One region of the Luteibacter mycovicinus genome, then DNA from elsewhere that is predicted to be linked to it. Evidence: predicted binding sites of a transcription regulator. Region 1 holds the regulator's gene; each other region holds the start of a gene.
What was found. The regulator FliA, encoded in region 1, starts transcription of late flagellar genes. The targets are predictions, from matches to a motif close to TAAAGTTTNNCNNNCNNNGGCCGATAA.
Positions count from the first base shown of each region.

Region 1 (7,965 bases):
CATCGACAGGCTGCGCAGCATGCGCTCGAGACCGGCCAGCGCCAGTGCTTCGGTCTGTGTCGGCACCAGCAGACGATCGCTCGCCGCCAGTGCGTTGACCATCAGCACGCCGAGCGTGGGCGGGCAATCGAGCAGCACATGGTCGAAGTCGGGCGCGAGCTCGGCGAGCGCCTGGGTAAGCACCAGCCCCATACCCGGACGCGTACCCAGCTGACGGTCCAGCGTGATCATCGCGGGCGACGCAGGCAGCACACTCAACCGGTCCCACTGCGTGGCGTGCACCAGCGTGCGCACCGGCAGCGGCATCGCACTGTTACCGATGCCGAACAGATCGTAGACGCTGCCATGCGCCCCGCCTTCGACGCCGATGTAACCGGACAGCGAGGCATGCGGATCCATGTCGATGAGCAGCGTGCGCTTGCCGGACGCGGCGAGCAGACTGCCCAGCGCGACCGTGGTCGTGGTTTTTCCGACGCCGCCCTTCTGGTTGGAGACCGCCCAGGTGATCATCAGCGATTTCCCCCGGCCGGCGCGGCCGCGGCATCGCTGTAGAAACGCGACGGGGCCGCCTTGTCGCTCATCACGACAATCAGCACGCGGCGGTTCCGGTTGCGTCCGTCGTCGGTATCGTTCGCCACGATCGGACGAAACTCGCCCCAGCCGACGATACCCACGCGATGCGGATCCACACCCGTCGTCGTCAGCAGACGCGCCACGGTAGCGGCGCGTGCCGCGGACAGCTCCCAGTTGGACGGGAACGTCGGCGTGGCGATCGGCGTGTTATCCGTATAGCCCTCGATACGCATCGGGTTCGGAAACGGCGCGAGGATGCCGGCCAGCTTGCGCAGCACGTCATCGGCCGGCGCCTGCAGTCTGGCGACACCGACCGGGAACAGCATGTCGGTCTTGACCTCGATCTCGAGCCAGTCCGGCGTCTGCCGCACGTTGACCAGACTCTTGTCGATCAGCGGCTTCATCGCCCGCTTCACTTCGTCGGAAATCTGGCTGAGGCTGGCGTCCTCGGTCTTGCCGACCGTGGTGTTCGCCGCCGTCGCGGTATTCGTGCTGGCCGCTTCCTGACGCTCGGCGGCGGCGCCTTCGTGACCGGGCAGCGGCAGGTTGCGCGGCGGAACGGGCACGTCGATGCGGGCGATGGGCGCGGCGGCCGGCGCACGCGACTGATTCGGCAACGGCACCTGCGCGGCGGGCGTCGCCTCGCGGATCGGCTCGATCACCTTGCCCGTGCCGTTGAAGGCTTCGTTGATGGACTGCGCCATCACCTTGAACTTGGTTTCGTTGACGGCCGATACCGCGTACATCACCACGAACAACGCGAGCAGCAACGTGATCAGATCGCCATAGGGGATCGCCCAGCGCTCGTGATTGATGTGCTCTTCGTGGTGGCGGCGCTTCACGAGAGAAACCCCTGAAGCTTGCTCTCGATGTGCCGCGGGTTATCGCCCTGGGCGATCGAGACGAGGCCTTCGACGAGGATCTCGCGCATCTGCGACCGCTGACGGGCCAGGCCTTTCAGGCGTGACGCCATGGGCAGCGCCAGCAGATTGGCCAGGCCGATACCGTAAATGGTGGCGACGAAGGCGGCCGCGATGCCGTGGCCGAGCTTGCTCGGTTCGGCCAGGTTCTGCATGACCGACATGAGGCCCATGACGGCACCGATGATGCCCATCGTCGGCGAGTACGCACCGGCGTTTTCGTACACCTTGGCGGCTTCGATGTCGTTGTGCTCGCGTGCGAGCACTTCCACCTCGAGCACGGAGCGCATGGCGTCCGGCTCGGTGCCATCCACCAAAAGCTGAAGCCCCTTACGGATGAAGGGGTCCGATTCGCGCTCGATGGCAGGTTCCAGCCCGAGCAGGCCGGTGCGCCGGGATATCTCGCTCCAGCCGACGATGCGGCTGACGAGGTTTTCCGATTCGATATCCGGCGGGCGATACACCCACGGCAGCATGCTCCACGCACGCTTGAGTACCGGCCCCGGCGTCTGCACCAGCAGCGCGGCCAGGGTGCCGAGGAAGACGATGACGAACGCCGCCGGGTTCCACAGGGCATCGAGACTCGAGCCTTTGAGGATGGTCCCCACGATGATGACCACGAAGGCCAGGATCGTGCCGACGACGCTCACGATATCCATGTCAGACAGCCATCCTCAATGAAGGCAGCACCTGCCCACTGTCATCGGCCAGACCGGCAAGGTCGAGCACGAGGGAGATACGCCCGTCACCGGTGATGGTCGCCCCGGCGACACCTGGAACGTCCTTGAGGAACGGGCCCAGCGGCTTGGCCATGACGTCTTCGCGGCCGAGCACTTCGTCGACCAGGCAACCCAGTGTCTGGTGACCGATCTGCACGACGACGACATGGCCGCCCTTCCCACTCACCCCGGCCCAGTGACCGAGGTCGGCGAGCGGCAAGGCGCGCTGACGGTGCGACGCGACGATGCGGCCGTCGAGCTCCTGGATCTGACCGGGAACGAGCTCGAACACTTCGGTGACATTGGACAGCGGGAGCGAAAGCAGACGATGACCGACGCGAACCATCAGCACGCGCATGATCGCCAGCGTCAGCGGCACCGACAGGCGTACCGTGCTGCCATGACCGACACGCGAGTCGATGGACAGCGTGCCGCCCAGTTCGACGATCTTGGTCTTGACCACGTCCATGCCGACGCCGCGGCCGGAAATGTCGGACACCGTGCTGGCGGTCGAGAAGCCCGGGCGGAAGACGATTTCGTAGCATTCGCGCTCGTCCAGACGCGCGGCCTGCTCGGCGTCCATCAGGCCCTTTTCGACGGCCTTGCGGCGCAGGACCTCGGGATCCATGCCCTTGCCGTCGTCGGTGACGGTAATGACGATGCGGTCGCCGTACTGGCCAGCGGCGAGGCGCACCGTGCCCAGACGCGACTTGCCTTCGGCCGCGCGCACGTCAGGCATCTCGATGCCGTGATCCACCGCGTTACGCAGCAAATGCACGAGCGGATCGGCGAGCGCCTCGACCACGGTGCGATCGATATCGGTTTCTTCGCCTTCCGTGACGAGTTCGATCTCTTTACCGAGCTGGCGGGCGAGGTCACGAATGATGCGCGGGAAACGGGAGAACAGTTTGCCGACGGGCTGCATGCGCATGCGCAGCACCGCATTCTGCAAGTCTTCCGCCACGCGCTCCAGCTCGCCGATGGCACGTTCCATCGGATCGTTACCACCGCGCGGGGCGAGGCTGGTGAGGCGGTTGCGCACGAGCACGAGCTCGCCCGCGGCGTCGACCAGGCTGTCGAGACGATGCGTGTCGACGCGAACCGTCGTGTCGGCGGCGGACGCGGCGCGCTTTTCGCCAGCCGCGGCGGACGCGACCTTCGCTGCGGGAGCAGCCACTGCGGGCGGTGCGGGTGCAGCGACGGGAACCACGGCGAGCGCAGGCGTGGAAGCGACAACGGCCGCCGCACCACCGACCGCACCCGGCGCTGCCGTGCCGTGAAGGGAATCCAGCAAGGCTTCGAATTCGTCGTCGCTGATCGCGTCGTTACTCGACGGCAAGGGTGCGGCAGCGACCACGGGTGCGGGCGTCGGTGCCGATGCGGAAACCGCTGCGCTGTCCGCGCCTGGCGCACCCGTGCCGTACAACGAATCCAGCAGCGCTTCGAACTCGTCATCGTTGATCGTCGCGGACGAGGCCGGTGCCGGCGCGCGGTCGGTGCGCGCGGCGTCGAGCATCGCCTCGAATTCATCTTCGATCGGGTCGTACGCTTTCGGCGCGGAAGGTGCCGCGACCGTCGAAGAGACCGGTACCGCCAAGGCAACGGGAGCCGCGGATACGGCACGACCGGGAATCAGCAGCCGGTCGAGCAGCGAACGCGGCGCGGGCTCGATCGGCACGCCGCCATCGGCGGCGCGCATCATGTCGTTGAGCAGGTCGAGCGACTCGAGCAGCGCATCCATGAAGGCGGCGTTGAGCACGATCGTGCCGTTACGCGCTTCGTTCAGAAGATCTTCGCCACGATGGCACAGCTCCACCATGGGATTGAGCCCAAGGAAGCCCGCACCGCCCTTCACGGTGTGGAACGCACGGAAGACCGCGTTCAGCAGCTCCGTGTCGTTCGGCGACGCTTCGAGATCCACGAGCTGCTCGCCCAGGCTCTCGAGCAGTTCGCGCGCTTCGATCAGGAAGACGTTGAGCAGCTCGTTGTCCAGCTCCACGCTCATAGCGGGCTCAGAATCCGAATTCGCTGAGGAGGCGATCCACTTCGTCCTGGCTGACCTTGTCCGCGGCCGGCGCATTGCCGCCCGCGAGCGACCCGGTCAGACGGACCAGCTCGACCAGCGACGACTCGACCTTGGCCATGAACGCCTCGACCTGCGCCACGCGCTGACCGGAAAGATCCTGCCACGACTGGGCTTCGACCATTTCGCCCAGGCCGATGTCGCAGCTCTGCGCGAAATCGCCCACGCGCACGGCAAGCGCCGTCGCGTTAGCGCCAAATGCCGGGTCGGCATGATCGAGCACCAGCACTTCGTCGGCCTGCTTCGCCAGCGCCTGGGCCTGCGGACGCAGCTTTTCGCTGAAGTCCAGCGTGCGGTGCGCCGCGGTCGAGCTCATCTCGAGCACGTCACGCAGATGCTTGCGCGCATCGCTCATGTTGCCGGGCACGCCGTCGGTCGAAATGTCCGAAGCGAGGCGGCGCACGGATTCGTGCAGGTCGCGCGCAAGGTGGCCCAGCGCCAGGAACAGGTGCTGCTCGCGGCTGCGGATCAGGTTGTCGAGTGCCTTTTCGAACGCGGCGCCGTCGTCGGCCTCGAGCAGCTCGCGCAGTTCGGGGACGACCTCTTGGCCGGGGGAGAGCATCGTATTCATCGTTATTCCCTTAGCCCGCAGCCGCGGCGAGTCGTTCGAAGATCTTGTCGAGCTTTTCCTTCAGCGTGACCGCCGTGAAAGGCTTGACGACGTAGCCGTTAACACCGCTCTGCGCGGCGGCGATGATCTGGTCGCGGTTGTTCTCCGCGGTCACCATCAGCACCGGCAAGGACTTCAGACCGGCATCGGCGCGGATGGCGCGAAGCAGGTCGATGCCCGTCATGTTGGGCATGTTCCAGTCGGTGACGACGAGGTCGATCGGCTGCGAGCGCAGCAACGCGAGGGCCGCGTTACCGTCTTCGGCTTCCTGGATGAGCGTGTTGGTGAAACCCAACTCGACCAGGAGATTCCTGACGATGCGCCGCATGGTGGAAAAGTCGTCCACCACGAGGATCTTCATGTTCTTGTCCAAAACTGCTCTCCGCCACGTGCTTTTTCTTTACCGGCGACGGCACCGCGATGCCGTCACTGCTTGTCTTTCCAACCCGTCATGCGTGCACGCAGGCGAATCAGGGCCTGGCCATGGATCTGGCACACGCGCGACTCGCTCACACCCAGTACCACACCGATTTCTTTCAGGTTGAGCTCTTCATCGTAGTACAGCGACATCACCAGCTTCTCGCGTTCCGGCAGGCCGTCGATCGATTGCGCCAGCGCGTCGCGCAGGCCGTTCTTCTCGAAGTTGCCCTCCGGGCCCGAGGCGTCGGGGTCCGCGACGTCGATCGCCGCGCCTTCGTCGCCTTCCGGCGCCGTGAGGCTCAGCAACCGCGCGCTCGCCGCGTCGGCCAGAATCTGGTTGTACTCCATGGCGTCGATACCCAGCCGCTTCATCACTTCCGCGTCTTCGGCGTCGCCACCCGTTTCGTTCTCGATCTGCCTCGTTACTTCAGCCACCTCGCGCAACTTCCGGTGGACGGAGCGCGGGGTCCAGTCCGTCTTGCGCAGTTCGTCCAGCATGGCGCCACGAATGCGGATGCCCGCATAGGTCTCGAAGCTGGCCGCGCGAGTCGGCGAGTAATTTCTTGCGGCCTCGAGCAGTCCGATCATTCCGGCCTGCATGAGGTCATTCGCGTCCACGCTTGGCGGCAGGCGGCCCATCAGGTGATAGGCGATCCGGCGCACCAGGGGTGCATGCGTTTTAACCAGTTGATCCGCTGGAACTCTAGTGATTTCAAGGTATTCGCTAGCGACACTCACAGCGGCAGCCCTCCCCCCATGTGGTTCCGTTCGGCGAAAAAGCCGATGCGACCCTGCACCCGGGGTTCGGGTTCACCCCATGTATCGACCGACCGGGCCAGATTCTTGAATCCCACCGCCGAGCGGCTGCTCGGCCAGGCGTCGACCACGGCCGCCTGACGGCGGATGGCCTGACGCAGGTACTCGTCGTGCGGAACCATGCCCATGAAATCCAGGGACACGTCCAGGAAGCGGTTGGTCACGCGGGCCAGCTTCTCGAACAGCTGACGGCCTTCCTGCGCATGGCGGACCATGTTGGCGACGATGCGGAAGCGGTTCACGTCGAACTCGCGGCTCATCACCTTGATCAGCGCGTAGGCGTCGGTCAGCGAGGCCGGCTCGTCGCAGACCACGACCACCACTTCGTCGGAGGCTGCCGCGAACATCGACACGCTGTCGGAGATGCCGGCGGCGGTGTCGACGATCAGATATTCGGGGGCGACCGGGTATTCGTCGAAGGCGCGGATCACGGCGGCGTGCTCGATATTCGGCAGCTGCGCCATGCGGCGCGCGCCCGAGGTCGCCGGGATCACCTTCAGGCCGTGGTTGGCGTGGAGGATCAGGTCCTCGATGCGGCACTCGCCTTCGAGCATGTGGCCCAGATGGCGCGTGGGCTGCAGGCCCAGCAGCACATCGATGTTCGCCATGGCCAGATCCGCGTCCAGCAGGACCACGTCACGGCCGCCCATCGCGAGCGCCATGCCGAGGTTGACCGCCACCGTGGTCTTGCCCACGCCGCCCTTGCCGCCCGCCACCGCGATGCTGCGCGTGGGACGACGGTCGGCGAGCCAGTTGAGCCCAGCAGCCTGGGTGGAATCGACGTGTGTGTTCATGAAGGAATTCACTGCCGTGAAGGGGTGTGCGGATGCGGATGCCGTGGTCACGTTACTTCAGTTCCCGGTGTCAGGCGATGGCTGGCGCGGTGGAGAAGCCGAAACGGTCGGCGAGAATCGCGTCGTCCGGTTCGTCGGTGCGCTGCTTGACGAGTTGAGCGGCCAGGCAGACGAGTTTGCGCGCATCCGCGGAGGCGATGTCTTCCGGCACGCGCTGGCCATCCGTGCTGTAGTCCAGCGGCAGTCCGTGGCGGATGACGGCCGACAGGGCACCGCCGATCAGCGGGGCCTCGTCGAGCTTGGTCAGGATCGCGGTCTGCGGCGCCAGCGGCGCGTAGGCACGGATCGCGTTGTCGATGGCCTGCGCCTGCGCGTTCGCGGCAAGCACGAGGCAGACACGCACCTCGGTCATCGCGCGCAGGGTGTCGAACTGCTGCTGCAGCTTCGGATCGTTACCGGCCAGGCCGGCGGTGTCGATCAGTACGGTGTGCTTGCCACGCAGCTGGAGCAGCACGTTGCGGAGGCTCTGTGCATCGTGGGCGTTGTAAACGCGCACGCCGAGCAGGCGGCCGTAATGTTCCAGCTGGGCGCCCGCACCGATGCGGTACTGGTCGGCACTGATCAGCGCGACGTTCGAGGCGCCGTGGCGGAGCACCGCACGCGCCGCAAGCTTGGCGATGGTGGTGGTCTTGCCGACGCCCGTCGTTCCGACCAGAGCGGTGACGGCGCTACCGGCGGTGTCGGCGTTGCGGCCGCTGGTACGGATGTTGCGCGAGAGGATGCCCAGCGGCAGGTAGCGGGCCTGCTCGGCGGTCATGCCCGGCGGTAGCTCGGCGCAGAGCGCGCGAGCCACGTCGCCGTCGATGCCCAGGCGGGTCATCTCGCGGAGCACGCGGGCGCGCAGCGGCTGGTCGCGGTCCATCTGATTCCAGGCGAGCGTGGACAACTGCACTTCCAGCATCTCACGCAGGCTGTTGATCTCGGCACGCACGCCATTGACGGCGGCGTCGCTGTTCGCGTTGTGGTTCGG
Region 1 is NZ_JQNL01000001.1:1,114,705-1,122,669, forward strand. Features, by position in the region: gene FA85_RS05030 (ParA family protein) at 1-510, opposite strand, end outside; gene motD (flagellar motor protein MotD) at 510-1,415, opposite strand; gene FA85_RS05040 (flagellar motor protein) at 1,412-2,152, opposite strand; gene FA85_RS05045 (chemotaxis protein CheA) at 2,154-4,217, opposite strand; gene FA85_RS05050 (protein phosphatase CheZ) at 4,225-4,866, opposite strand; gene cheY (chemotaxis response regulator CheY) at 4,877-5,278, opposite strand; gene FA85_RS05060 (RNA polymerase sigma factor FliA) at 5,332-6,063, opposite strand; gene FA85_RS05065 (MinD/ParA family ATP-binding protein) at 6,060-6,935, opposite strand; gene flhF (flagellar biosynthesis GTPase FlhF) at 7,006-7,965, opposite strand, start outside.

Region 2 (7,965 bases), 190 kb from region 1:
GTCGCGGGCTGGGGCACCACGACAAGGTGAAAACGGGCGGTACCGGCAGCAAGTTCGGTGTGCCGATCGAGCAGATCGACCGTTTCCTGCGTCTGGCCGATGCCGCGGGCGCACGGGTGATCGGCCTGCATGCGCATCTGGGCTCGGGCATTCTCGATGCCGCGCACTGGGGCGAGGTCTACTCGCAGCTGGCGGCGCTCGCGGAGCGTATCGGCACCATCACCGTGCTGAACATCGGCGGAGGCCTGGGTGTGCCGTCGCATCCGGGCGAGACCGCGCTCGACATGCCCGCGCTCGATCGCGTGCTGACCTCGGTACGTCAGGCCTATCCGCAGTTCCAGCTGTGGATGGAGCCCGGCCGCTATCTGGTGGCCGATGCCGGCGTGCTGCTGGCGCGTGTCACGCAGGAAAAGGAGAAGGGCGCCAACGTGCGTTACCTCGGTCTCGACACGGGCATGAACAGCCTGATCCGTCCCGCGCTCTACGATGCCTGGCACGAGATCGTGAACCTCACGCGCCACGGTGAAGCGGCGACCACGATGTACCAGGTGGTCGGCCCCATCTGCGAGTCCGGTGACATCCTCGGTTCGGACCGGCGCCTGCCGGAATCGAAAGAGGACGATGTGATCCTCGTGGCGCAGGGCGGCGCATACGGTGCCGTCATGTCGTCGCGCTACAACCTTCGTGACGAAGCCGACGAGGTGCTGCTGCCGTGACCGCCAACCTCACCGATCCACGCGGAAGCGAGCGCTTCCGCTTCGTCCGTCACAGCTTCGTCGATGGTGTCGCCGAGCTGGTCTACGCCTTCGACGACGGCCTCGAGCTGACCGAGCGCGTTACGTTTCCGGGGGCGCCGGCGGTCCCGCCGGAGCGCGAGGCGGCGTTCGCGTCGGCGCTCCGTCTGCTGCATATCGTCGCCGGTGTCAGCTACTACAAGGCGGGCATCCCGCCGTCGATCGTGATCGAAGGCGAGCCGCTCGACGAAGAGACGGCGACGCTTGCCGATGCGCTGTATCTGCATGGTCTGGCCGAGTTCGCCTATCGCAACCGGCTGGATCTGCGTGGGCGCATCGCGTTTCCGTTCGAAAGTCGCGATCGCGTCGCGGCCCCCGCGATCGGTTTGCCGGCACGCTCGTTGCTGCCGATCGGTGGCGGCAAGGATTCCGTGGTCGCCGTCGAGGCCGTGAAGTCGATCGGTGGTGACGCGACGGCGGCGTGGGTCGGCAATTCGCCGCTCATCGCCGAATGTGCGGCGCGAACCGGTCTGTCGACGCTGAACATTTCGCGCGAGCTGGCGCCGGGTCTGTTCGAACTGAACCGCCTGGGCGCGTGGAACGGGCATATCCCCGTGACGGCGATCAACTCGGCCATTCTGACGCTGGCGGCTCTGTTGTACGGCTACGACTCCATCGTATTCGCCAATGAACGTTCGGCATCGGTCGCCACGCTGGAATACGAAGGTCAGGAAGTGAACCACCAGTGGAGCAAGGGCTTCGGTTTCGAGAAGACCTTCCACGACTATCTGCATTCGCATGTCGCCGCCGATCTCGACTACTGCTCGCTCCTGCGGCCGTGGTCGGAGCTGGCGGTGACCAGCGCATTCGCGCGCCTTGGCGCGGCGTATTTCGATGCGTTCTCCAGTTGCAACCGGAACTTCCGTATCCTCGGCCCCAAGCCGGCGGATCGCTGGTGCGGTCAGTGCCCGAAATGCCATTTCGTGTTTCTCGCGCTCGCGCCCTTCATGGCCAAACCGCGGCTGGTATCGATCTTCGGGCGCAATCTGCTCGACGACGACTCGCTGGCCGACGCGTTCGACGCATTGCTCGAATACAAGAACCACAAGCCGTTCGAGTGCGTCGGCGAGGGCGCCGAAGCGCGCGCCGCGCTCGCGTCGCTGGCGGAGCGTCCGGAGTGGCGCGAAGACGCGCTGGTGTCGCGTTTCCGTCGCGAGATTCTTCCGCAACTTGACTCGTCCGAGCTCGCACTCGAGCCCTGGCTGAAGCCGGGTGCGTCGCACCTCGTGCCATCGCGTCTGCTCGGAGCGCTGGATGCGCTGGGCTGATCTCGAGGGGCGCCGCGTCGCCGTCTGGGGTTTCGGTCGCGAAGGGCGTGCGGCCCTCGACGCGCTGGCCCGGCATCTGCCGGGTCAGCTGGTCGATGTCTACTGTTCGTCCGACGAGGCGGCCGCGGCACGTGCTTCGTTTCCATGGGCGCACGTACATGACGTGGCCCCCGATGCCGATGCGCTCGCGTCGTACGACATCGTCATCAAGTCCCCCGGTATCTCCGCGTACAAGCCCGAACTGCTCGATGCGCAGTCGCGCGGCACGCGTTTTACATCGGGCACCGCGCTCTGGTTCGCCGCCCAAATGGCGGCGAAAACCATCGCAGTGACCGGTACCAAGGGCAAAAGCACGACATCCGCGTTGATCGCGCATCTTGCGCGTTCGCTGGGCGTGCGCACGGCACTCGCTGGCAACATCGGCTTACCGATGCTCGAGCTGGATGGCGAGAGCGCCGACCTCTGGGTCATCGAGCTGTCGAGCTTCCAGACCGGCGAAGCGTTCGGTGTCGGCCTCGGTGTCGTTACCAGCCTCTACGAAGAACACCTCGACTGGCACGGCTCGCGCGAGCGTTACGTCAGCGACAAGCTGAAACTGCTTGCGTCATCCGCGCAGGTGCTGGTCAATGCGATGCAGCCTGCGTTGATGGCGCGAGCGGCGGGCCATCCGGGTCTGCATACGTTCGGCGACGAGGCGACTTGGCATGTTGCCGATGGCTGGATCCGTCGTGGCAGCGAGGATGTGATCGCGGCGTCCGCCGTGTCCGCGCCGGGTCTGCACAACGCGATCAACGCGTGTGCCGCCCTTGCCGCACTGGAGATCGCCGGCCTCGACGCGCGCGCGGCCGCGCCCGCGCTGTCTACCTTCGTTCCTCTGCCGCATCGGTTGCAGCCGCTGGGCGAGATCCATGGCCTGCGCTGGATCAACGATTCGATCAGCACGACGCCGCTGGCGAGTCTTGCCGCGCTCGAAAGCGTGGGAGCGGGACGTGTCGCGCTGATCGTCGGCGGCCACGATCGCGGTCTCGACTGGACGCCGTTTGTGGAAGCGATGCGCCTGGATGCGCCTGAGGCGATCGTGTGCCAGGGTGCCAGCGGTTCGCGTATCGCGGATGCGCTGGAAGCCGCGGGTGTCGCGAACGTGTATCGGGCAGCGGATCTCGCCGCCGCCGTCGGTGCCGCGCGTAACGCCCTGAGCGGCGAGGGCGTCGTCGTGCTGTCGCCGGGTGCGCCGAGCTTCGACCAGTTCAGGGATTATGCGGAGCGTGGCAAACGCTTTGCCGAGCTGGCGGGGTTTGAAGCCGGCGCGGCCCGTATTCAGGGGCTGGGCGTCAGCTGACGCCGTCGCCGACAGGCTGACGTGAGCCGCGGCGCATCAGGCCTCGACAGCCCCGAGCAAGGTTCCCACCACCGCCGCCAGTGCCGCATACAGCTCCGGCGGCACGTCGTCGCGCAACCGCACGGCCGCCAGCAAGGTAGCGATCTGCGGATCCAGTTGAGGTGCAAGCCCCAGCGCCTGCGCGCGCTCCAGCATGTTTTTGACGCTGTCGGCGTCGACACGCTGGGTTTTCCCATTGCTGGTCGGCGTCGCGAGCCGCAGCGTGACACTGCGGCGCGGGGAGGGCAGGGACGGATTCATGCGCGGGCTTCGAGGAGGACCGCGCTATACGCGCTGGTCGGCACGGGCAGGCCGTGCATGCAGGAGAAATGATCGAGCTGCAGGCCGCTTTTCTCGAGCACGCGCCGCAGCGAGACGAATTCGGTTTCCAGGCGCGATACGGTGTCGGCCTGTTGTACCCACAGCCGCACCGACACGCGCGGTATGCGCAGCTGGATCTCACCCTGTACGGCGCCCAGCGAGGGCGGGTCGATGGCGAAGCCGACCGTCCACAAGCCATCCGGCTCGCCAGGGCCTGGCTTGCCTTCCTCGATCCGCAACTGGAGCACGTCGTAACCGCGCGCGTTCGCCAGCGGCACTTCGATCATCCATAGTCCGGCCTGCGGATGGGATTCCAGCTGACCGATCTCGACACGGGACAGTGCGGCACGCGTGTCGGTCCGTAACTGGCCGACCAGCGCGTCGACGTCGTCTTCAGTGATGGCGAATTCCGCCACGCGCGGCTGGGCAATCAGTGCGCGCTGGGCGAGCGGCGGGGGTGTGTCACCAAGCTGGCGCGGAAGTCCGGGGCCGGTGCTGACGCCCGATGCGCTTCGTGTCGGCGGAAGATCGGCCAGCGTACGGCGGAGCGCCATCAATGCCGCCTTGAAATCGTCGGCCGCCGGCGTCTCTTTCGTCGGCTCGGCAAGATGGGATTCGAGGAAGCTGCCGCTTTTGGCGATCGCTTCCTTCATGCCCATCGGCGTGCTGACGTCATCGGGTCCGCTGATCGAAGCCTCGAGCGTGGCGAGTGCGGCTCGCAGGGGTGCCGGCAGCGAGCGGGCCACCGGGCTGCGCGCCAGTGAGGCCAGTGCGCCGAGCAGCGGCGCGTAACCATTCTGCAGCGGGAGCCGTTCGCGCAGTCCCTGCATCGTGACGCCTTCCTCGGGGTGGGCGATGAGGACTTCGAGCTGGGGCTGTGCGCCCTGGGTCAGGACGCGCACCTGAAACTGCTGGGGAAGCTGGGTGCCCGTGGTGTCGGCCTCCACCGTGATACCGCCGATGTCCAGCAGCAGCTTGCCGATGTCGTTCTGCCCCATGACGCGTGCCGTCAGCAGCGTACCCACCCGCCAGGCGTCAACGGCCGCGGTGGTGCCCGCTGCCGCGCCGGCCCATAGCTGGGCGGCGATACTGGTCGGCTGGATGATCAAAGGGCAGGTCCTCCGAGGGCCTGGGCGGACCCCGGTCTGGGCTCGCTCCTGTGGCATAGGAATCGGCGGAAACTTGCGGAACTTTAGGTAGGCGCTTGCCGACACCTGTACGCGTAAACGGCGAGCGCGGTGGGCCGCCGCCCCGGCAAGGTAATGCTCTCCGTCCGCGCGGCGCCCGACCTGCAGGTCCGAAGGGCCGACTCCCGGTACACTACGCGGATGACCCAGCTTCCCTTCGAACTCCTCGCCACCGATGGCGCGGCCCGGCGTGGCCGTCTCCGATTTGGCCGCGGCACCGTCGAAACCCCGGCCTTCATGCCGGTGGGCACCTACGGCTCCGTGAAAGCCATGACCCCGCGCGATGTTCTCGACACCGGCGCGGAGATCATCCTCGGCAATACCTTCCACCTGTTTCTGCGGCCTGGCCTCGAGATCGTCGGCGAATTCGGCGGGCTGCATAAGTTCATCGGCTGGAACAAGCCGATCCTTACGGACTCCGGCGGCTTCCAGGTCTTCTCGCTGGCGCACAAGCGCAAGATCACCGAAGAGGGGGTGACCTTCGCCTCCCCGGTGGATGGGTCGAAGGTGTTCCTCTCGCCCGAGGAGTCGATGCGGATCCAGAAGGTGCTGGACTCCGACGTCGCGATGATTTTCGACGAATGCACGCCGTATCCGGCGACCGAAAAGGTCGCCTCTGACTCGATGGAGCTCAGCCTGCGCTGGGCCGAGCGTTCCCGCCAGGCTTTCGACGACCTGAAAAACCCCAACGCGCTGTTCGGCATCGTCCAGGGCAGTACGTACGAAAAGCTGCGCCACCGTTCGGCGGAGCGGCTGGTGGAAATCGGCTTCGACGGTTACGCCGTGGGTGGTCTGGCCGTCGGCGAGCCGGAGGCGGAGCGCAATCACACGCTCGACCTGACCCTGCCGATGCTGCCAAAGGATCGACCCCGGTATCTGATGGGGGTGGGACGCCCCGAAGACATCGTCGAGGCCGTCCGTCGCGGTATCGACATGTTCGATTGCGTGATGCCTACGCGCAACGCGCGCAACGGGTTCCTCTTCACGTATGAAGGCACGTTGCGCATCCGGAACGCGAAGTTCGCTACCGATACCCGCGTGATCGAAGAAGGTTGCGACTGCTACGCCTGCGCCAACGGCTTCTCGCGCGCCTACCTGCGACATCTAGATCGCTGCAACGAGATCCTGGCCAGCCAGCTGGCGACGATGCACAACCTGCGGCACTACCAGCGCTTGATGGCCGGGCTGCGCGGCGCGATCGAGACGGGTACCCTCGACGACTTCGTCACCGCCTTCTATGCGGCCCGCCAAAAGGCTGTCGTCGACGGCTGACCGGGCTTGAGGGCGCTGTCCGGCGCCCCCAGAAGCCTTGACGAGTCCGGTACATAAGCACCGGGGCGCGTGGCATAATCCACGATCTTTTTACGTGAGCAGCCGCTTTTCCTTGGCTGTTCCATGACTTGCGAGATATCCGATGAGCCTTCCGACGTTCGCCGCCATTGCCCAGGCCACTGCCCCCGCTGCCGCACCCCAGGGCGCTCTGAGCTTCTCGCCGCTGATCATGATGGCGGTGCTGTTCGGCATCTTCTATTTCATGATGATCCGCCCGCAGATGAAGCGTCAGAAGGAGCACCGCAACCTGCTCTCGGCGCTGAGCAAGGGCGACGAGGTCGTGATGAGCGGCGGCATGGCCGGCCGTATCGAAGACGTGGGTGAGGCCTTCGTCCGTGTCGAGATCGCTCCGGGCACCGTCGTCCAGGTCCAGAAGAGCTCGATCACCCAGGTGCTGCCGAAGGGCAGCCTCAAGAAGTCCTGAGCTTCATCTCATCGCGTCAGCTGCGGCCGGCACCCGGCCGCCTCCACGGAATGTAAGGCATGAGTGATTTTCCACGCTGGAAATACGCGCTGGTTGTGATCGTATTGCTGTTCGGCATCGTCTACGCGCTGCCGAACGTCTATACGCCGCAGCCCGCGGTGCAGATCTCGGGTAACCACGGCAGCGCCGTCGACGCCACGCTGAAGACCAAGGTCGAGAGCATTCTTGCCACGGCCCACGTTCCGGCAGCGAGCGTCGACGTGACGTCGTCCGAGAAAGGCAGCCGCCTGCTGGCGCGCTTCGCCAGTGCCGACGCGCAGGCGAAGGCGTCCGACGCGCTTCGCGGTGCGCTCGGTGACGATTACACGGTCGCGCTCAACCTCGCCTCGACCGTGCCGTCGTGGCTGCGCTCGATCAACGCGTTCTCGATGCCGCTGGGTCTCGATCTGCAGGGCGGTGTGCACTTCCTGATGGAAGTCGACCAGAATGCCGTGATCGACGGTCAGGAAACCCGCTACGCGGACGACGTCCGCTCGCTGCTGCGTGACAGGAAGATCTCGTACGACTCGGTAGCGCGCAATCCGCGCGGTCAGGGCATCGGCATCATCCTGCGTAGCGACGCCGATCGCCAGGCCGCCGCGTCGCTCATCGCTACCGAGTTCACCGATCTGACCGTTTCCGATGGTCCGTCCACGGGCAACCGCTTCACGCTCAATGCCGTGGTCAAGCCGGCCAAGCTGCGCGAGCTCGCTCAGAGCGCCATCACCCAGAACGTCACCACGCTGCGCCAGCGTGTGAACGAACTGGGCGTGTCCGAGCCGCTGATCCAGCAGCAGGGCCAGAGCCAGATCATCGTCGAGCTGGCCGGCGTGCAGGACACGGCCGAGGCCAAGCGTCTGATCGGCGCGACCGCCACCCTGGAATACCGCGCCGGCCTGTACACCCCGCAGCAGGCCATGGATGCCGCCCGCAGTGGCAGCGTTCCGCCCGACGCCAAGCTGTATTACGGCCGCGATCGTCGCCCGTACCTGCTCAGCAAGACCGTCATCGCCACGGGCGATCAGCTGACCTCGGCCGTCTCGGGTCGCGACCAGCAGAACGGCACGCCGAACGTCAGCGTCACGCTGAACAGCGCCGCCGCCCGCAAGATGCAGGACTTCACCAACGGTAACGTCGGCAAGCCGATGGCCGTGCTGTACATCACGCGTACCAACGACATCAAGATGGTCGACGGCAAGGAAGTGAAGACGCCGAAGACGAC
Region 2 is NZ_JQNL01000001.1:1,303,347-1,311,311, reverse strand. Features, by position in the region: gene FA85_RS05980 (bifunctional aspartate kinase/diaminopimelate decarboxylase) at 1-716, shown strand, start outside; gene murL (UDP-N-acetyl-alpha-D-muramoyl-L-alanyl-L-glutamate epimerase) at 713-2,062, shown strand; gene murD (UDP-N-acetylmuramoyl-L-alanine--D-glutamate ligase) at 2,049-3,401, shown strand; gene FA85_RS05965 (hypothetical protein) at 3,438-3,701, opposite strand; gene fliK (flagellar hook-length control protein FliK) at 3,698-4,870, opposite strand; gene tgt (tRNA guanosine(34) transglycosylase Tgt) at 5,090-6,220, shown strand; gene yajC (preprotein translocase subunit YajC) at 6,363-6,704, shown strand; gene secD (protein translocase subunit SecD) at 6,764-7,965, shown strand, end outside.
Region 2: a site for FliA is predicted at 4,930-4,956, ahead of fliK (flagellar hook-length control protein FliK). Genes of this name have one in related genera too.

Region 3 (7,965 bases), 690 kb from region 1:
GGGCGATGGACGCGCGATCGGGCTGGGCGAGGTCCTGACGGCCCACGACGGCCGCCAGGAGCTGCAGCTGAAGGGCGCGGGTCGTACACCGTATTCGCGTGGCGCGGATGGTCGTGCCGTGCTTCGCTCGTCCATCCGTGAGTTCCTCTGCAGCGAGGCCATGCACCACCTGGGCGTGCCGACCACCCGGGCGCTGTCGCTGGTGGCGACCGGTGACGAGGTGCTCCGGGACGTCATGTACGACGGCCATCCCGCGCTCGAGCCGGGCGCCATCGTCTGCCGCGTGGCTCCGTCCTTCCTGCGCTTTGGCTCGTACGAGCTGCCGACCTCGCGCAACGACGTGGCGCTGCTGCGCCAGCTGGTCGACTTCACCATCCGCACGCATTTCCCCGCGTTCGCCGGGTTGCCCGACGCCGGGCGCTACGGCGCCTTCTTCGGCGAGGTCTGCGAGCGCACGGCGAAGCTCATGGCTCACTGGATGCGCGTGGGCTTCGTCCATGGCGTGATGAACACCGACAACCTGTCGATTCTGGGCCTGACGATCGACTACGGTCCTTACGGATGGGTGGACAACTTCGACCCCGACTGGACACCGAACACCACCGACCGCGCCAACCGCCGCTACCGCTTCGGCCACCAGCCGCGGGTCGCGTACTGGAACCTGCAGCGTCTGGCCCAGGCCCTGGCGCCGCTGTTCGAGGGGACCGGGGCCCTTCAGGCCGGGCTGGACCGCTACGTGGAGGTCTTCGAGGCCACCGACGCCGCGTTCTCGGCCGCCAAGCTCGGCCTCATCGGTACCCACGAAGGCGACGACGCGCTGGTCGCCGACCTGCGTGGCCTGCTGACGGCGGGCGAACTGGACATGACGATCTTCTTCCGCGACCTCGCGGCGCTCGACCTCGACGAACCGGCCGTCGGCACGGTCGGTGCCGCGTTCTATACCGAGGCGGGCCGCGCGGCGGTCAGCGACGCGCTGGCGACCTGGCTGACCCGCTATGCGGAGCGGGTGAAGAACGACGAAGGCACGCCGGGTGAGCGCCTGGCGTTGATGCACGCGAGCAATCCGCGCTACGTGCTGCGCAATTATCTCGCCCAGCAGGCCATCGACCGGGCGGAGCAGGGCGACTACGCCGGTGTCCACGAATTGCTCGACACACTGCGTCGCCCCTACGACGAACAGCCCGGTCGCGACCACCTCGCCGGCCGCCGTCCGGACTGGGCACGCGACCGCGTGGGCTGCTCGATGCTCTCTTGCAGCAGCTGAGCGGGGCCCGCTCGCGCTAGAATCGGCGGCCATCCCGTCGCATTGAGGTCCATGGCGTTGTCCGCCGGAACCGCATCCGAAGCCGCACTCGACGCCCTGTTCGTCCCGTTCATCACGGGTGAACTGGCGTGGCCGGCCGATGGGCGCGTGCTGTTCCTGCGTGCGCGCGACGGCTTCGTCCTCCGCGAGCGGCGCCGTCCCGGCTGGGTGATGCAGCAATCATTCAAGCCTGCGGCCGATGCGCTGGCGCGCTCCGGCTTCGAGGTCGTCTCCGACCCGCCGGAGGGCGCGTTCCGTGTCGTGATGATCCTGCCGACCCGTCAGCGCGAAGAGAGCCGGGCCCTGTTCGCACAGGCCATGTGTCGCGTGGGACGCGACGGCATCGTCGTGGCCAGTGTGCCGAACAGCGAAGGCGCCAGAACGGCCGAGGCCGATCTCGCCGCGTTGGTCGGCGGTGTCCGTCAGCTGTCCAAGCACAAATGCCGGGTGTTCTGGACGCGCGCGGGCGTCGAGCCCGACATCGCGTTGATGGAGCAATGGCTCGCCTTCGATGCGCCACAAACGATCGAAGAAGGTCGCTTCATGAGCCGCCGCGGTCTGTTCGCCTGGGATCGGATCGACACGGCGTCCGCGCTGCTCGCCGAGGTGCTGCCGGATGACCTGCATGGTCGCCTGGCCGACCTTGGTGCGGGCTTCGGCTATCTCGCCTGCGCGGCGATCGCGCGTTGCCCGGGCATCGTCGCCGCCGATCTCTACGAAGCGGAAGGTCGCGCCATCGCCCCCGCCACGGCCAACCTCGCCGAAGCGGTCGCCCACGCGAATCGCCGCATCGCCACGTCGGTGCGGTGGGCCGATGTGACCCACGGCATCGATACCGGGTACGACACCATTCTTTCCAACCCGCCGTTCCATCAGGGACGCGCGGACCAGCCGGAACTCGGCCGCGCCTTCATCGCCACCGCCGCCAGCGCGCTGGCGCCGACCGGCCGGTTCTGGATGGTCGCCAATCGCCACCTCGCTTACGAGGCGGCACTCGACGCGGCATTCGCCCGCGTCCGCACGGTCGTCGAACGCGACGGCTTCAAGGTCATCGAAGCACAGGAGCCCCGTCGATGAAGCTCGTCCGCCTGTTGGCGAATCTAGGCTATGGCAGCCGCAAGCAAGTCGCATCCATGTTCCGCGAAGGTCTGGTCACCGATCCCGCGGGCGAGGTGCTCTACGCCGACGACAAGGTCGAACACGCCGACGTGCGCTTCGACGGCGAACCGCTGGACCCGCCGCAGGGCCTGCTGTTGATGCTCAACAAACCCAGCGGCTACACCTGCTCGCGCAAGGACGTCGGCCGCCTGGTCTACGACCTGCTGCCACCCCGCTTCGCGTTGCGCAATCCGGTACTGTCGACGGTCGGCCGCCTCGATCGGGAGACGTCGGGCCTGCTGCTGTTCACCGATGACGGTCCGCTGCTGCACCGGATCATTTCGCCGAAGGCCTCGCTGGCCAAGGTGTACGAAGCGACGCTGGCCGAGGATCTGCGTGGCGACGAGGGTGATACGTTCGCCGCCGGCACGTTGATGCTGGACGGCGAAACCGAACCGCTGCTTCCGGCGACGCTGGAGGTGCTGGGGCCGCGTCATGTGCGTCTGACGCTGACGGAAGGCCGTTATCACCAGGTGCGGCGGATGTTCGCGGCGGTGGGCAATCACGTGGTGACGCTCGAGCGTACGACGCTGGGTGGACTGTCGCTGGACGGGCTGCCTTCCGGTGAGTGGCGTGCGCTGGATGAGGCGGATAAGGCACGGATGTTTGGCAGGTAGGGGCAGCTGCTTCGCGGCGTCCGCAGCGGGAAGCCTGTCGCCTGTGGGTTATGGACGTGCCGTCTACGCCGGGTGCAGTATCCCGGGGTTACCTCGATTCCACAGGAGTGCATGATGAGAAAGATCGCAATCGTGGCCGCTGGCCTGTTCGTATGTGCCGCCGCTCAGGCTGCCGAGAAGAGTGTGGTGGTACCGCTGACCGCCGTGACCGCCGATGGCGCGGGCGCGTCCGTCGGCAAGGTGACCGTGACCGAAAGCGCCGGCGGTCTCGTGTTCACGCCGGACCTCAAGGGCCTGCCGCCGGGCACGCATGGCTTCCATCTGCACGAGAAGGCCAGCTGCGACCCGGGCGAGAAGGACGGCAAGAAGGGCGCCGCGCTCGCTGCAGGTGGTCACTTCGACCCGGCGAAGACCGGCAAGCACGAAGGTCCGGATGCCATGGGCCATGAGGGCGACCTGCCGCGCATCGAGATTGCCGCCGATGGTACCGACACCACGCCGGTAACCGCGCCGCACCTCAAGACGCTGGCGACGCTGAAGGGCCATGCGCTGATGATCCACGCCGGTGGCGACAACTACGCCGACCAGCCGGAACCGCTGGGCGGCGGTGGTGCGCGCATCGCGTGCGGCGTCATCAAGTAAGGGCGACGTGACCCAGGGCTCGCTGTTCGCTGCCGGACCGCTCGTGATCGTCGACGATGAGCACGGGCGGTTCGCGTACGAGCCGGGCCTTATCGCGTCCCCGATGGCGGCGCGATGGTTCGACACGCTGATGTCGACGATCCCATGGCAGGCGCAGCGGCGTGAGATGTACGGGCGCGAAGTGGACGTACCGCGGCTGGTGCAGCATTACGTGCTGGACGATCCGTCCTTGCCGTCGCCCCTGGCCGAGGCTGCTCGCGAAGCGATCGCCGCCACCGGGGTGCGGTTCACTTCCGTGGGCCTCAACCTTTATCGCGACGGTCGCGACAGTGTGGCGCCGCATAACGACCATATCGACGAGATCGCGGAAGGCGAGCCGATCGCGCTGCTGTCGTTAGGTGCGACGCGGCGGATGACGTTGCGTGAGCGCGAAGGGGCGAAGCGCAGCTTCGATCTGGATCTGGAGGCGGGCAGCCTGCTGACAATGAGCCATGCCACGCAGTTCCATTACGACCACGGCATCCCGAAGTCGCGCGGCGAGGTCGGGCCGAGGATCAGTCTGGCATTCCGGGTGCGACCACGCGGCAGGGCCGCGGGGCGGCATTATCCGACGAAGCCCGCTTAGCGGGCCATCACGTGGTCAGAAGAGGTCGATACTGCCGAGGGCGACGGGCGCGGCGAGCTCGCCACGCTGGGTCAGGCTTTCGTAGCCGTAGACGCTGTTGCGCCCGTTCTCCTTGGCGAAGTACAGCGCCTTGTCCGCGCGATCGAGCACGATTTCGGGATAGTCGTTCTCGGTGATCCGCGCATAGCCGATGCTGACAGTGACGTGGCCGACCTGCGGAAACGTGTGATCGGCGATGAACTGCCGGAAGCGGTCCAGCGCGTGTTGCGCCACGTATTCGTTTTCCGCGGCGATCAGCATGACGAACTCTTCGCCGCCGAAGCGGAAGAGCACGTCGCTCTGGCGGAAGCTGGCGCGCATCTGCTGGGCCAGCATCAGGATGACTTCGTCGCCGTAGACGTGACCGTAGGTGTCGTTGATCCGCTTGAAGTGGTCGATGTCGAGGATGGCGAGGTAGATCTTGCTGTCGTCGTCGCGCACGCCGCCCCGGCGTTCGTCCTCGCCGCCCACGGCGGCACGCGCACGCTGGCGGCTGAGCTTGAGCAGGCGGCGCAGGCGCTGTTCGAAGCTGCGGCGGTTGTACAGGCCGGTCAGCTTGTCGCGCTCGCTCTCGTTTAGCAGGGCGATGTAGTTGCCGTAGATGCGCGCGAAGCCTTCGACCATCACACGGACGGCGTCGAGCGAATCGTCGGCCTCGAGCATCAGGGCGCCGATCGCGGACCCGTCGCGTTGAATGGGTATGACCAGGCGGCAGTCACCGTTGTCGGTGACGTCGCTGATCGCTTCGAGGGTTTCCATCGCGCAGACGATGGTGTCGACCGGGTCGCCCTCGCGCGGTGGTTCCAGCGCGTTGACGACGAATCCGCCCTCGCTCTTGCGGCCGCAGACCACCATCGACTCGATGGGCTGTTGCAGACTCTCGCCACGCTTGCACAAGGTGACGCTGTTGACCGGCATAAGCTCGGCCAGCGAGAGGACCAGGCTGTGGTCCAGGGCGTCGATATCGCGGTGGTGGGTGAACTCGGCCACCGACGCCAGCAGTCGCGTCTCGGGAAGGCCGCCCGTCATGGCATGCCACGGCGTCTTCATGGACGACCCCACGACGAGGCGTGGCGAACGCGATAGTGACTACTGACTGGCACCGAACACTTCCTCCCCCGAGTCGGGCGCGCCGGATGGCAGCCCCGTGTCGTTTCGACCGGCTTCCACCGGGCGACCCTCAAGGGTGCTAACGGCAGTGCAGCCGCGAACTTTAGGGAAAAGACGGCCCAATGTAAAAAAATGCGACGTACGTCAGGTTTACAGGCCTTCACGATCGTGAAGGACTGCGCTAGAGACGCCGCTCAGTCGCCTTCGAGCCAGCCCCGCCATTTGAAGAACAGCACGGGCAACAGGATGCTCAGCAGGATCGCGCCGATCGCCATCGGGTAGCCGAAGGTCCAGTCCAGCTCGGGCATGTGCTTGAAGTTCATGCCCCAGACGCCGGCCAGGATCACCGGAGGAATGGTCGCCACGGAGGTCACCGTCAGCACCTTCATCACATGGTTCTGGTCCGTGCTGATGAAGCCCAGGCTCGCATCCAGCAGGAACTGCAGCTTGTTGGTCAGCTGATCGTCGAACTCGTCCAGGGTGCGAAGGTCGTGATCGACCACGCGCAGGCGGACCTCGACCTGATCGGACATCCACTCGGGTTGCTTGGCCCTGACGAACGAGACGATACGCTGCACGCCCAGCATGGAAGAGCGGTTGCGTGCCTGCTCGCCCTCGAGCCGGCCGACCTCGAGCATGCAGTCGCGCAGGGCGGGCGTGCCCAGGCGCTCGGTGGTGAAGACGCGGTCGGACAGCTGTTTCAGATCGGCGGAGACGTCCTCCATGCGCCTGGCCGCGAGATTGACGATCGCCTCGATCAGCGTCGCCAGCACGTCGGCGCTGGAATCCCAGTGCTGCTCATCGCAGCTCCGCGCCGCCAGGTCGAAGGCGGGCGAGGTCTGGAAGCGAAGCGTCATCAGGACATGCCCGGTGACTACGATGCCGACGGGAGAAGGGCGATGGCCGGTACCGTTAGGGGCGTCGGGATCGACATCCGCGAAATACGGGATCGACAGGTACATCGCGTCGTCGTCCGTGCGGATACGGCTGGACAGGGCGAGGTTGTCGACGTCCGCCCGTTCCGGAATGCGCAGGCCGGAGATCTCGGCGGCACATTTTTTCTCGTCTTCGCTGGGATCGAAGAGGTCGACCCAGATGGGAGCTTTCGGCCTGCCCATGTCCGCTGTCCAGCGGATGGGCTGGCGTTGGCCGTGTTCGTGAATGATCAGCACGCTGGGTTCGATCCTGTCGGCCAGGGAAGCCGCCGGCCGGGGCCGGCGGCCGGAGCAGTTTACGCTTCGAGGGTGGCGTCCATGCTGATCGCGGCATTCAGCACCTTGGATACCGGGCAGCCTTCCTTCGCCTGCCTGGCGATGGCTTCAAAGCCGGCCTGGTCCGTACCGGGGATCTTCGCCTTCACGGTGAGATGCACCTTGGTGATGGAGAAACCTTCGCCGTCCTTGTCGAGGGTGACGTCGGCCTTCGTCTCGATCTTGTCGGGGGTGAGGCCGGCGTTGCCGAGCATGAGCGACAGCGCCATCGAGAAGCAGCCAGCGTGCGCGGCGCCGATCAGTTCCTCGGGGTTGGTGCCCGGGCCGTCTTCGAAGCGCGACTTGAAGCCGTAGGGGGCTTCCTTCAGTACGCCGGTCTGGGTGGAGATCGTGCCCTGGCCATCCTTGATGCCGCCTTTCCAGACCGCTGAGCCTGACTTCTGCATGGAGATTCTCCTTCGGTGGGGGGATGATCGCCTGACCTTAACGGCCCGCCCATCCAGAGAATGCGAAGGTGCGGCTGTCCTTCTGATGGAGATGACCGATGAGCGACAACGCGAAACCGCTGGAAATTACGCATGACACCGAAAACCAGGTGTTCACGACCGTGGTGGACGGTCACACCTGCGAGGTGGAGTACCGCCTCGCCGGCAACGTGATGACGATCACGCACACCGGTGTGCCATCGCCCGTGGGCGGGCGGGGCATTGCCTCCATCCTGACGAAATCCGCCGTGCAGGCCGCAGAGGCCAGGGGCTGGAAGGTTCAGCCCGCTTGTTCCTATGCGGCGACCTGGTTCAAGCGCAATCCGGAGTTTTCCCACTTGCTGGCCTGACGGAGTCCAGCTCGCCGACAGGGTTGGGCCCCGACGAAGCCTGTCTCCCGGAGCCGGGCTCCCACCCGAGCCTGTCTCCCGCCGGAGGCGGGCTTCGGTCACATCTCCCAGACGGCCACCAGCGAACGGGTGCTCGCGAGAGTAATGAGTGTCGTGATAGTTTTCACACCTCAATCACACACCAGGTCACCCCATGCGTACGAAGTGGATCGCCGCGGCCGTCGCGCTCGCCTTTACCCAGGCCAGCCTCGCCGACACCCCGACGAAATCCGCCGATGACCCGCGTATCGCGGCCATCCTCTCGTCGCTGGCCAAGGTCCGCACGATCGAGTCAGTCGCGCTTTCGCCCGATGGCAGGCAGCTGGCCTGGGCGGTGAAGACCGATGGCAAACCGGTGATCGAGGTCGCCGACGCGCAGGGCCAGC
Region 3 is NZ_JQNL01000001.1:425,671-433,635, reverse strand. Features, by position in the region: gene FA85_RS01930 (protein adenylyltransferase SelO) at 1-1,264, shown strand, start outside; gene FA85_RS01925 (class I SAM-dependent methyltransferase) at 1,316-2,380, shown strand; gene FA85_RS01920 (pseudouridine synthase) at 2,377-3,078, shown strand; gene sodC (superoxide dismutase family protein) at 3,193-3,720, shown strand; gene FA85_RS01910 (alpha-ketoglutarate-dependent dioxygenase AlkB) at 3,728-4,345, shown strand; gene FA85_RS01905 (GGDEF domain-containing protein) at 4,361-5,434, opposite strand; gene FA85_RS01900 (CorA family divalent cation transporter) at 5,689-6,666, opposite strand; gene FA85_RS01895 (OsmC family protein) at 6,726-7,151, opposite strand; gene FA85_RS01890 (GNAT family N-acetyltransferase) at 7,250-7,540, shown strand; gene FA85_RS01885 (S9 family peptidase) at 7,734-7,965, shown strand, end outside.
Region 3: a site for FliA is predicted at 5,574-5,600, ahead of FA85_RS01905 (GGDEF domain-containing protein). Genes of this name have one in related genera too.

Region 4 (7,965 bases), 1.3 Mb from region 1:
GCCACGACACGTGTTCGACGAGAAAGCCGCCGAGCACGGGACCGATGGCGGCGGTGACGCCACTGAAGGCCGACCATGTGCCGATCGCCGCACCGCGCAGATTTTTCGGGTAGGCCGAGGTGATCAGGGAGAGGCTGCCGGGCACCAGCAATGCCGCGCCCAGGCCTTGCACCGCCCGGGCCCCGACCAGCCAGCCGATGCCCGGCGAGGCCGCGCAGGCCGCGGAGGCGAGGGTGAATACGATGGCGCCGAGCGCGAACACGCGGCGTCGACCGAAGCGATCGCCCAGTACGCCGCCCACCAGCAGGAGTGCCGACAACAGCAGCGCATAGGCTTCCATGACCCACTGCGCATCCGCGGTGTTCGCCTGCATGGCACGCTGAATCGCAGGGAGCGCCACGTTGACGATGGTGCCGTCGACGAAGGCCATGCCCGAACCGACGATAGCGGCGACCAGGGTCCAGCGTCGCGCCGCCGCGGAGCAGGGGACGGCGTCGACCTCGTCTCCGGAGGGATGGTCGGTCGGGATCATGTGCGAAGGGTAGCGCGTCCACCAGGCCGTATCTTGGACACTCTGTTGACGGCGCGAGTGCTCTGCTCGCCAGACCTGATACCCGGAGTGCGGCCATGACGCATCGCGAAACGTACGACGAACCCACCACGGGCTCCGGCGATCCTGGCCACGGTGAGCAAGAATCGCCCGATGAACCCGTCAATACGGGATCGGGCGACCCCCAGCATAAGCCCGTCGATCGTTGACCTACGGACCCTGGAACGTAGGGCAAACCACGCCTGATCAGCCGCGTTGCATCGCTGCCACCGTTTCACGGACGAAGTCGCGATAGCTGCGCGGTGCGCGGCCGAGCACCGAGGTCATGATGCCGTTCGCCGAGGGCTTGGCCAGCATGCCGTCCGCGTGGAACCTCGCGAGCATCAGGCGCAGATCGTACGCCGCCCACGACGGCTGCTGGCGGGCGATGTTGGCTTCGGCGGTATCCAGGTCGTCGCCACCGTAGGCGACGGGACGTCCCAGCGCCTCGCTCCAGATCGCCGCGGCGCCTTCGCCCGTGATCGCGTCGGGACCGACCAGCTCGATGACTTCACGGGGCAGGGCGCCCGATGCGCGGCTACGGCGAAGCAACGACGCGGCGGCGACGTCGGCGATATCGCGGGTATCCACCATCGAAACGCCCACCTTGCCCAGCGCCATCGGGTAAACCCCGTGCTGGGCGATGACGTCCTTGATGTTGGCGTCGTTCTGCATGAAATACGACGGTCGCAGCACGGTCGCGGGCAGGTCGAACTGCTCGATCGCGCGCTCCACGGCGTACTTCACGGTGAAGTGCGGGACGTCGGTGAAGCGGTCGCCGTTGAGCACCGACAGGTAGACGATGCGCTGGATGCCCGCCTCGCGCGCCAGACCGAGGGTAGCGAGGGCCTGGGTGAGTTCATCGGGGACCACGGCGTTCAACAGGAACAGGGTGTCGACGCCCTGCAGCGCGGCGCGCATGGATGGGATGTCGGTCATATCGCCGGCGACGGACTGGACGCCGGCGGGTGCCTTGTACTTCCCGGGTGCACGGGTGAGTGCGCGGACCGGCGCGCCTTCGGCGGCCAGACGTTCGATGACGGCGGAGCCGATGCTGCCGGTGGCGCCAGTGACGAGAATGCTCATGATCGATGCCTTGGTGGTTGGGATGATCACTAATCTCGGTGTTTCGCATATGAGACGAAAGGCGCAACATCGGGACATCCTGTCTCGTCAGCGGAACACCATGGATCTGCACGCCCTCTCGGACTTCAACGCCGTCGCGCTGCATGGTGGCTTCGGTGCGGCCAGCCGGGCCACGGGGCGACCCAAGGCGACCCTGTCGCGACGGGTACGCGAACTGGAGGATGTACTGGGAGCCCGGCTGATCGATCGCGGCGCAAGGCCATTTCGCCTGACCGATGAGGGAGCGACCCTGCATGCCGAGACGCGCGCCATGCTGGACCGGATCGACGACGTGGCGGCGGACCTCGCATCGGCGTCCGGCGCGCCTCGCGGAAAACTCCGGGTCAGCGCGCCGGTCCTGTTCGCCCATCGCGGGCTGGGTCGGCTGGCGGCGCGCTTCGCACAACGGTACCCCGGCGTGCAGCTGGACGTCGTGATCGACGATCGCTTCGTCGACCCGCTGAAGGATGGCTTCGACCTGGTCATTCGGGCCAACCCTGAGCCCAGCACGGATCTGGCCGGACGCTGCTTCCTTCGCGACCGGCCGACGGTCGCCGCGGTGCCGTCGCTGACGCGCCCGGCCGACGGCGGCGAGTTCCCGGCCATCGTCCTGCGCGCGGCCCAGGGTGCCGAGCCCTGGCGCGTGAGGGTGACCGATGGCGTGTCCACGCTGACGCCGCGCGAGGTGCTTCGTCTTTCGTCGATGGCGATGATTTACGACGCCGCGCTCGAGGGAATCGGCGCGGCGATCCTCCCCGCGTCGCTCATCCGGAAGGACCTCGAGGAAGGCAGGCTCGTCGAGTGGGGGCGTCTCGACGGGCGCGGTCTGGAGGTCTGGGCGTTGTACCCGCCGCAGCGGCATGTCTCCCGTAAAGTCTCCGCCTTCATCGGCATGCTGGTCGAGCAGTTCAGGGATGCGTCGCCGTCGCACTTCGACGATATCTGAGACCCCGGTGCGTTGACACGTGGCGCTGTACCGACGAAAGTCGACCGTCATCCAATGTCGGGAGCGCGCCCTTGAATCGTCGTGACTTCGCGAAGGCGCTTGCCTTCGCCGGCACCATCGGGAGCGGCCTCTGGCCGGTTGCCAGGTCGACAGGGGCTCCGCTCATCGGCACGCGAGCGGGCGTCATCGTCGATCCGGTCCACATGCAGCAGTTGCAGCAGTCCTTCCTCGACCTTCGCTTCGGCATGTTCATCCATCTGAATATGGCGACCTTCGAAGAACGCGAATGGGGCGATCCGCTGCTCTCGCCGAAGCTGTTCGATCCGAAGCATCTCGACACCGACCAGTGGGCGCGCGCGGCGACATCCGCGAACATGGGCTACGCGTGCCTGACCACGAAACACCACGACGGCTTCTGCCTGTGGCCTACGAAAACCGGCAGCGCGAACGTCATGCAGTCGTCGTATCCGCACGATGTGGTGCGCCGCTACGTCGATTCGTTCCGAAAGGCCGGGCTCAAGGTCTGCCTGTATTTCTCGATCCTCGACCTGCGTCAGGACATCCGCGCGCGCACCGTCACACCCGAGAAGATCGCGCTGATCAAGGCGCAGCTCACCGAGCTGCTCACGGGCTACGGGCCGCTCACCGCGCTGATTCTCGATGGGTGGAACGCATCGTGGTCGCGCATTTCTTATGCTGAGTTACCGTATCGCGAGATCTACGACCTGGTGAAGTCCCTGCAGCCGGACTGCCTGGTGACGGACCATAACGCGGGAAGCTATCCGGGCACGGCGCTCTACTACACGGATATCAAACAGTACGAGCAGCACGCGGGCCAGAAGATTCCCGCGGACAGTCCGGTGCCGTCGCAGTCAGGTACGACGTTGCAAAGCGACTGGTTCTGGAAGAAGGCCTACCCCACCTCCGAGCTCGCCTCGGCGAAGACCATCGTCGACGAGTGGCTGGTGCCGTTCAACGAAAACCATTGCAACCTGATCCTCAACGTGGCGCCCAATCGCGACGGCCGGTTCGACGACAACGCGGTGGCGCGGCTCGCCGAGATCGGTTCACTGTGGAAGAACACGGGCCCGGCGCCGAAGGTGGGTCGCGCGGTGCTCATCACCACGCCCGACCTGGCCGCCGGCAAGCCCGCCTGGGCCAGCGCCAGTGACGAGGCGGTGGGTCCCGATCTCGCGTTCGACGATGATTACCGCTCGTACTGGCTGGCGGACAAGGGGAAGACCGACGGCTGGATTGAGATTCGATCTGAACAGCCGGTGTCGTTCAATACGATATCGATCGTCGAGCCGATACATGCCGATGGCTATGGCGATACTTCCAGGATCACCCGTTACAAGGTGGAGATGGAGCGTGACGGTGGCTGGGTGGAGATCGCCTCCGGCGGTACCCCGGCCCCTTACCAGTTTCACGAGATCGGGCGGGTCACGGCGAAACGGGTGCGACTGACGGTGTTCGGCAGGCAGCCCGGGGTGACGGAGCTGGGTCTGTACGACGAGCCGCGCTGACTGAGTCCGGCCGCAGGAGCGATACCCTTCACACCTTTAAAACCAGTCACTTGCCACCATCTAAGCGGGCTGAGGGCCAGTCCCGGAGGTGAGTCATGGCAACCGGATGGGCGGGTGACACCGCCGTACAGGACCAGATCGACGCGACCATCGAAGACGCCGTAAAACGGGCGCGCAGCCATATACCCAGCGGCCCGGGTCTCGAGCACTGCGAGGAGTGCGACAAACCGATTCCGGACGCGCGCCGCAAAGCGGTGCCTGGCGTACGCCTGTGCGTGGCCTGCCAGGAAGAGGCCGATCGCGAGGAAGCCAGCTTCAGCGGCTACAACCGCCGCGGCAGCAAGGATAGTCAGCTGCGTTGACCGCGCCCGGTACAATCGCGGGCTCCCCCGCAGTACCGGCAGACATCCGTATGCTCGAACACCTGATCCTCGCCCGTCACGGCGAAACCGAATGGAATGTGGCCGGACGCGCACAAGGCCGCGCGGACAGCCCACTTACCGTGGCGGGCATCGAACAGGCACGGTCGCTGGGACGCGTGCTCGCCGCGCGGGGCGTGGAGCACATCGTGACATCCACGCTGGGGCGGGCCATGCACACGGGTGAAGTCGCCGCGGGCATCGTCGGTTGCACCATCACCGTGGACGCTCGTCTGGTCGAGCGGGCGTTCGGCGTGCTGGAGGGTCGTTCGGTCGCGGACGTGTTCGAGGAAGATCCGGCGATGGTCGCGGTGCTGCGTGGCCACGATCCCGCCGTCGCCGCCGTGGGCGGCGAGTCGCTGCATGAGGTGGCGTCACGTGTGCTTGACGCGCTGGCGGATATCCGTGCGTTGCCGTACCGGCGCGTGGCGGTGGTGACGCACGGGCATTGCATGACGGCGACGCTGGGTGCGCTTCTGAACGGTGGCGAGTACGCGAGTTACCGGCATGGCAATTGCGGATACACGCCGCTGGGGGTGAACTCGGACGGATTCATCGTCGACCGGTGGAACATCAGTCCGGTCGAGGTCGCGACGGCCTGATTATCCCGGATCCTGCATCGTCTCATCCGCATCTCGTCGGATAGTCTTCACTCGCTTCCACCCCTAGCTTGGTAGTCGACCCGTCGCGCATCGCGACGACGCACTCCGAGGTGGGCACCATGAGCAAGACCTGGTTCATTACCGGCACGTCCTCCGGCTTCGGCCGCCTTCTGACCGAAATGCTGCTGGCGCGAGGTGACCGTGTCGTCGGCACGCTGCGCCAACCCGGCGCCCTCGACGATCTCAAGACGCGGTATGGCGACGCGCTCGATGTCGTCATCATGGACCTGACGAACACCGCGTCGATCCGCGAAGGCGTCCAGAAAGCCTTCGACGGAGGTCGCGTCGATATCGTTGTCAACAACGCGGGCTACGGGCTCTTCGGTGCGGCGGAAGAAGTCACCGACGAGCAGATCCAGCGCATCATCGATACCAATCTCATCGGATCCATCCAGGTCATCCGTGCCGCCATCCCCCGGCTGCGTGAGCAGGGTGGTGGCCGTATCGTGCAGGTGTCGTCCGAAGGCGGCCAGATCGCCTATCCCAACTTCAGCCTGTACCACGCATCGAAGTGGGGCATCGAAGGCTTCATTGAAGCGGTGCTGCAGGAGGTCGCATCGTTCGGCATCGATTTCCTCATCGTCGAACCGGGTCCGTCGAAGACCGACTTCGGCAAGGGCCTGGTGACGCCTGAGCCGATGGCCATCTACGATGACACCCCGGTGGGCGAGCTTCGCCGCGGCATCGTGTCAGGCGCCTTCGTCATCCGTGGCAATCCCGAAAAGATGGCGCGCGCGATGATCGAAACCGTGGACCTGGACAACCCACCACGCCGGCTGGTGCTGGGCGGCGACGCCTACGACCACGTCGAGGCCGGACTCAGCGCGCGCCTCGAGGAACTTCGCACGCAGAAACGTGGCGCATACGACGCCGACGACGACGTAACGGCGTGAACGTGGCGACTGCCAGAACGAGCCACCCCCGGGTGCTGTCATGACATCTTCAAGTCATTGAAATAAAACCATAATATTCGGATTTTCGCTAAAGTCCCGGCACGCGGAGCCGATAGGGAGGCACCCCCGCTCTCCCCGAGTGTGTCATGCCCTTTCCTCGCTTCGCCCTGCCGACGCTCACCCTGCGTGCACGTCTTTCGCTTCGTCTCGCCGGCACGATCTTTTTGCTGCTGACGCTCTGGATCGTCGGCGGGGTGCAGCTTCGCACCGCCGACGACCGCCTGCAGTCCGTGGTGACAGACACGCTGGCGCCCGTCGCCGATGTCGGTCACATCCAGAACGATTACAACGACCTGCTCGATGCGCTGGTGCATGCGACGCTGATGCGGTTGCCCTCCGCCGTCGACGACGCGGTCACCGCGATCGGCAGCAACCGCCATGACATCGACAAACAGTGGAAGTCGCTCACGGCCAGCGGCCTGGGCAAGGCGCAGGCCAAGCTGGTCACCCTGGCTGCCGAACACCGCAAGGCGGCCGATAAGGCGGTCGACGACGTCATCGAGCTGCTCAAGACGGAGCAGTTCGATCTGGCGCAGCTACAGCTTTCAAACGACGTCCAGTCGGCCGTCGGCCCCCTGAAGAGCGACTTCTCCAACCTCTTCGCGCTGGCGCTGGACAACGGCAAGGCCGAAGCCGCGGCACAGCGCGCCGACATTGCGAAGGGTGGCGTTTTCTCCGCGGTATTGCTCGGTATCGCTTTGCTGATCGCCAGCGTCATGGATGTCGCGATCATCCGCTCGCTTGGCCGGCGCCTGCGCCAGGCGGCGGACGTGGCAGCCTCCATCGCCGGTGGTACCCTGGGCACACGCGTCGAGATCGGTCGCGACGATGAGATCGGCAAGCTGCTGTCGTCGCTGGCGGCGATGGATGCCCAGCTCGGCAACGTGGTGACCCAGGTGCGCGACCGCGCCGACCACGTCGCTCACGCGGCCACCGGCATCGCCCGGGGTAACGAGGCGTTGAACGAGCGCACGCGCACGCAGTCCGCGCACGTCGACCTCACCACGGCCTCGATGAGCGAGATGGCTGGCGCGGTCTCGGACGGCCTAGTCCATGCGACCGCCGCCAGCCGTGCCGTCATCGACACCCGTGAGATGACGGACGAGGGCCACCGTGTGGCTCAGGATGCGGTCGGCAACATGCGCGAGATCCAGCGCACCAGCGAGCAGATGAGCGAGATGCTGGATCTGGTGGAGCAGATCGCCTTCCAGACCAACCTGCTCGCGCTGAATGCGGCGGTCGAGGCGGCGCGGGCGGGCGAACATGGCCGTGGCTTCGCTGTGGTCGCTTCCGAGGTCCGCGCACTGGCGCAACGCTGCGGCGCAACCGCCAGGGACATTCGTGCCCTGGTCGCGGCCAGCGATGAGGCGGTGCAAGCCGGCGTCGTGTCGGTGGATCGCGCGGGCCAGGTGCTGCACAGCATCGCGGACCGCGTGGTGACCCTCAGCGGTCTCGTCGCCTCGGTGATGGACGCCACCCGTGGACAGAGCGAAGGCATCGCACGCATCGGTGGGGCCATTCGTGGCATCGATGAGACGACACGCGAGAACGCGGCGCTCGTGCAGCAGGCGGCCTCGGCCAGTCACGCGATGCGCGAGAGCGCGGAAATCCTTCGCCGCGAGGTCGCCTACTTCGTGCTGGAAAGCGAGGCGGCGTAACGCTCGCTCACCATCCCGCGGGCATGGACGCCCGACGCGCGGCCGGCTCCTGCCTGCCGGCCGTTGCGAACGCATACTGCACGGCGC
Region 4 is NZ_JQNL01000001.1:2,460,337-2,468,301, forward strand. Features, by position in the region: gene FA85_RS10860 (DHA2 family efflux MFS transporter permease subunit) at 1-532, opposite strand, end outside; gene FA85_RS22545 (hypothetical protein) at 628-759, shown strand; gene FA85_RS10865 (NmrA/HSCARG family protein) at 797-1,675, opposite strand; gene FA85_RS10870 (LysR family transcriptional regulator) at 1,776-2,660, shown strand; gene FA85_RS10875 (alpha-L-fucosidase) at 2,732-4,186, shown strand; gene FA85_RS10880 (DksA/TraR family C4-type zinc finger protein) at 4,282-4,548, shown strand; gene FA85_RS10885 (histidine phosphatase family protein) at 4,599-5,207, shown strand; gene FA85_RS10890 (SDR family oxidoreductase) at 5,327-6,160, shown strand; gene FA85_RS10895 (methyl-accepting chemotaxis protein) at 6,307-7,878, shown strand; gene FA85_RS10900 (DUF2867 domain-containing protein) at 7,886-7,965, opposite strand, start outside.
Region 4: a site for FliA is predicted at 6,250-6,276, ahead of FA85_RS10895 (methyl-accepting chemotaxis protein). Genes of this name have one in related genera too.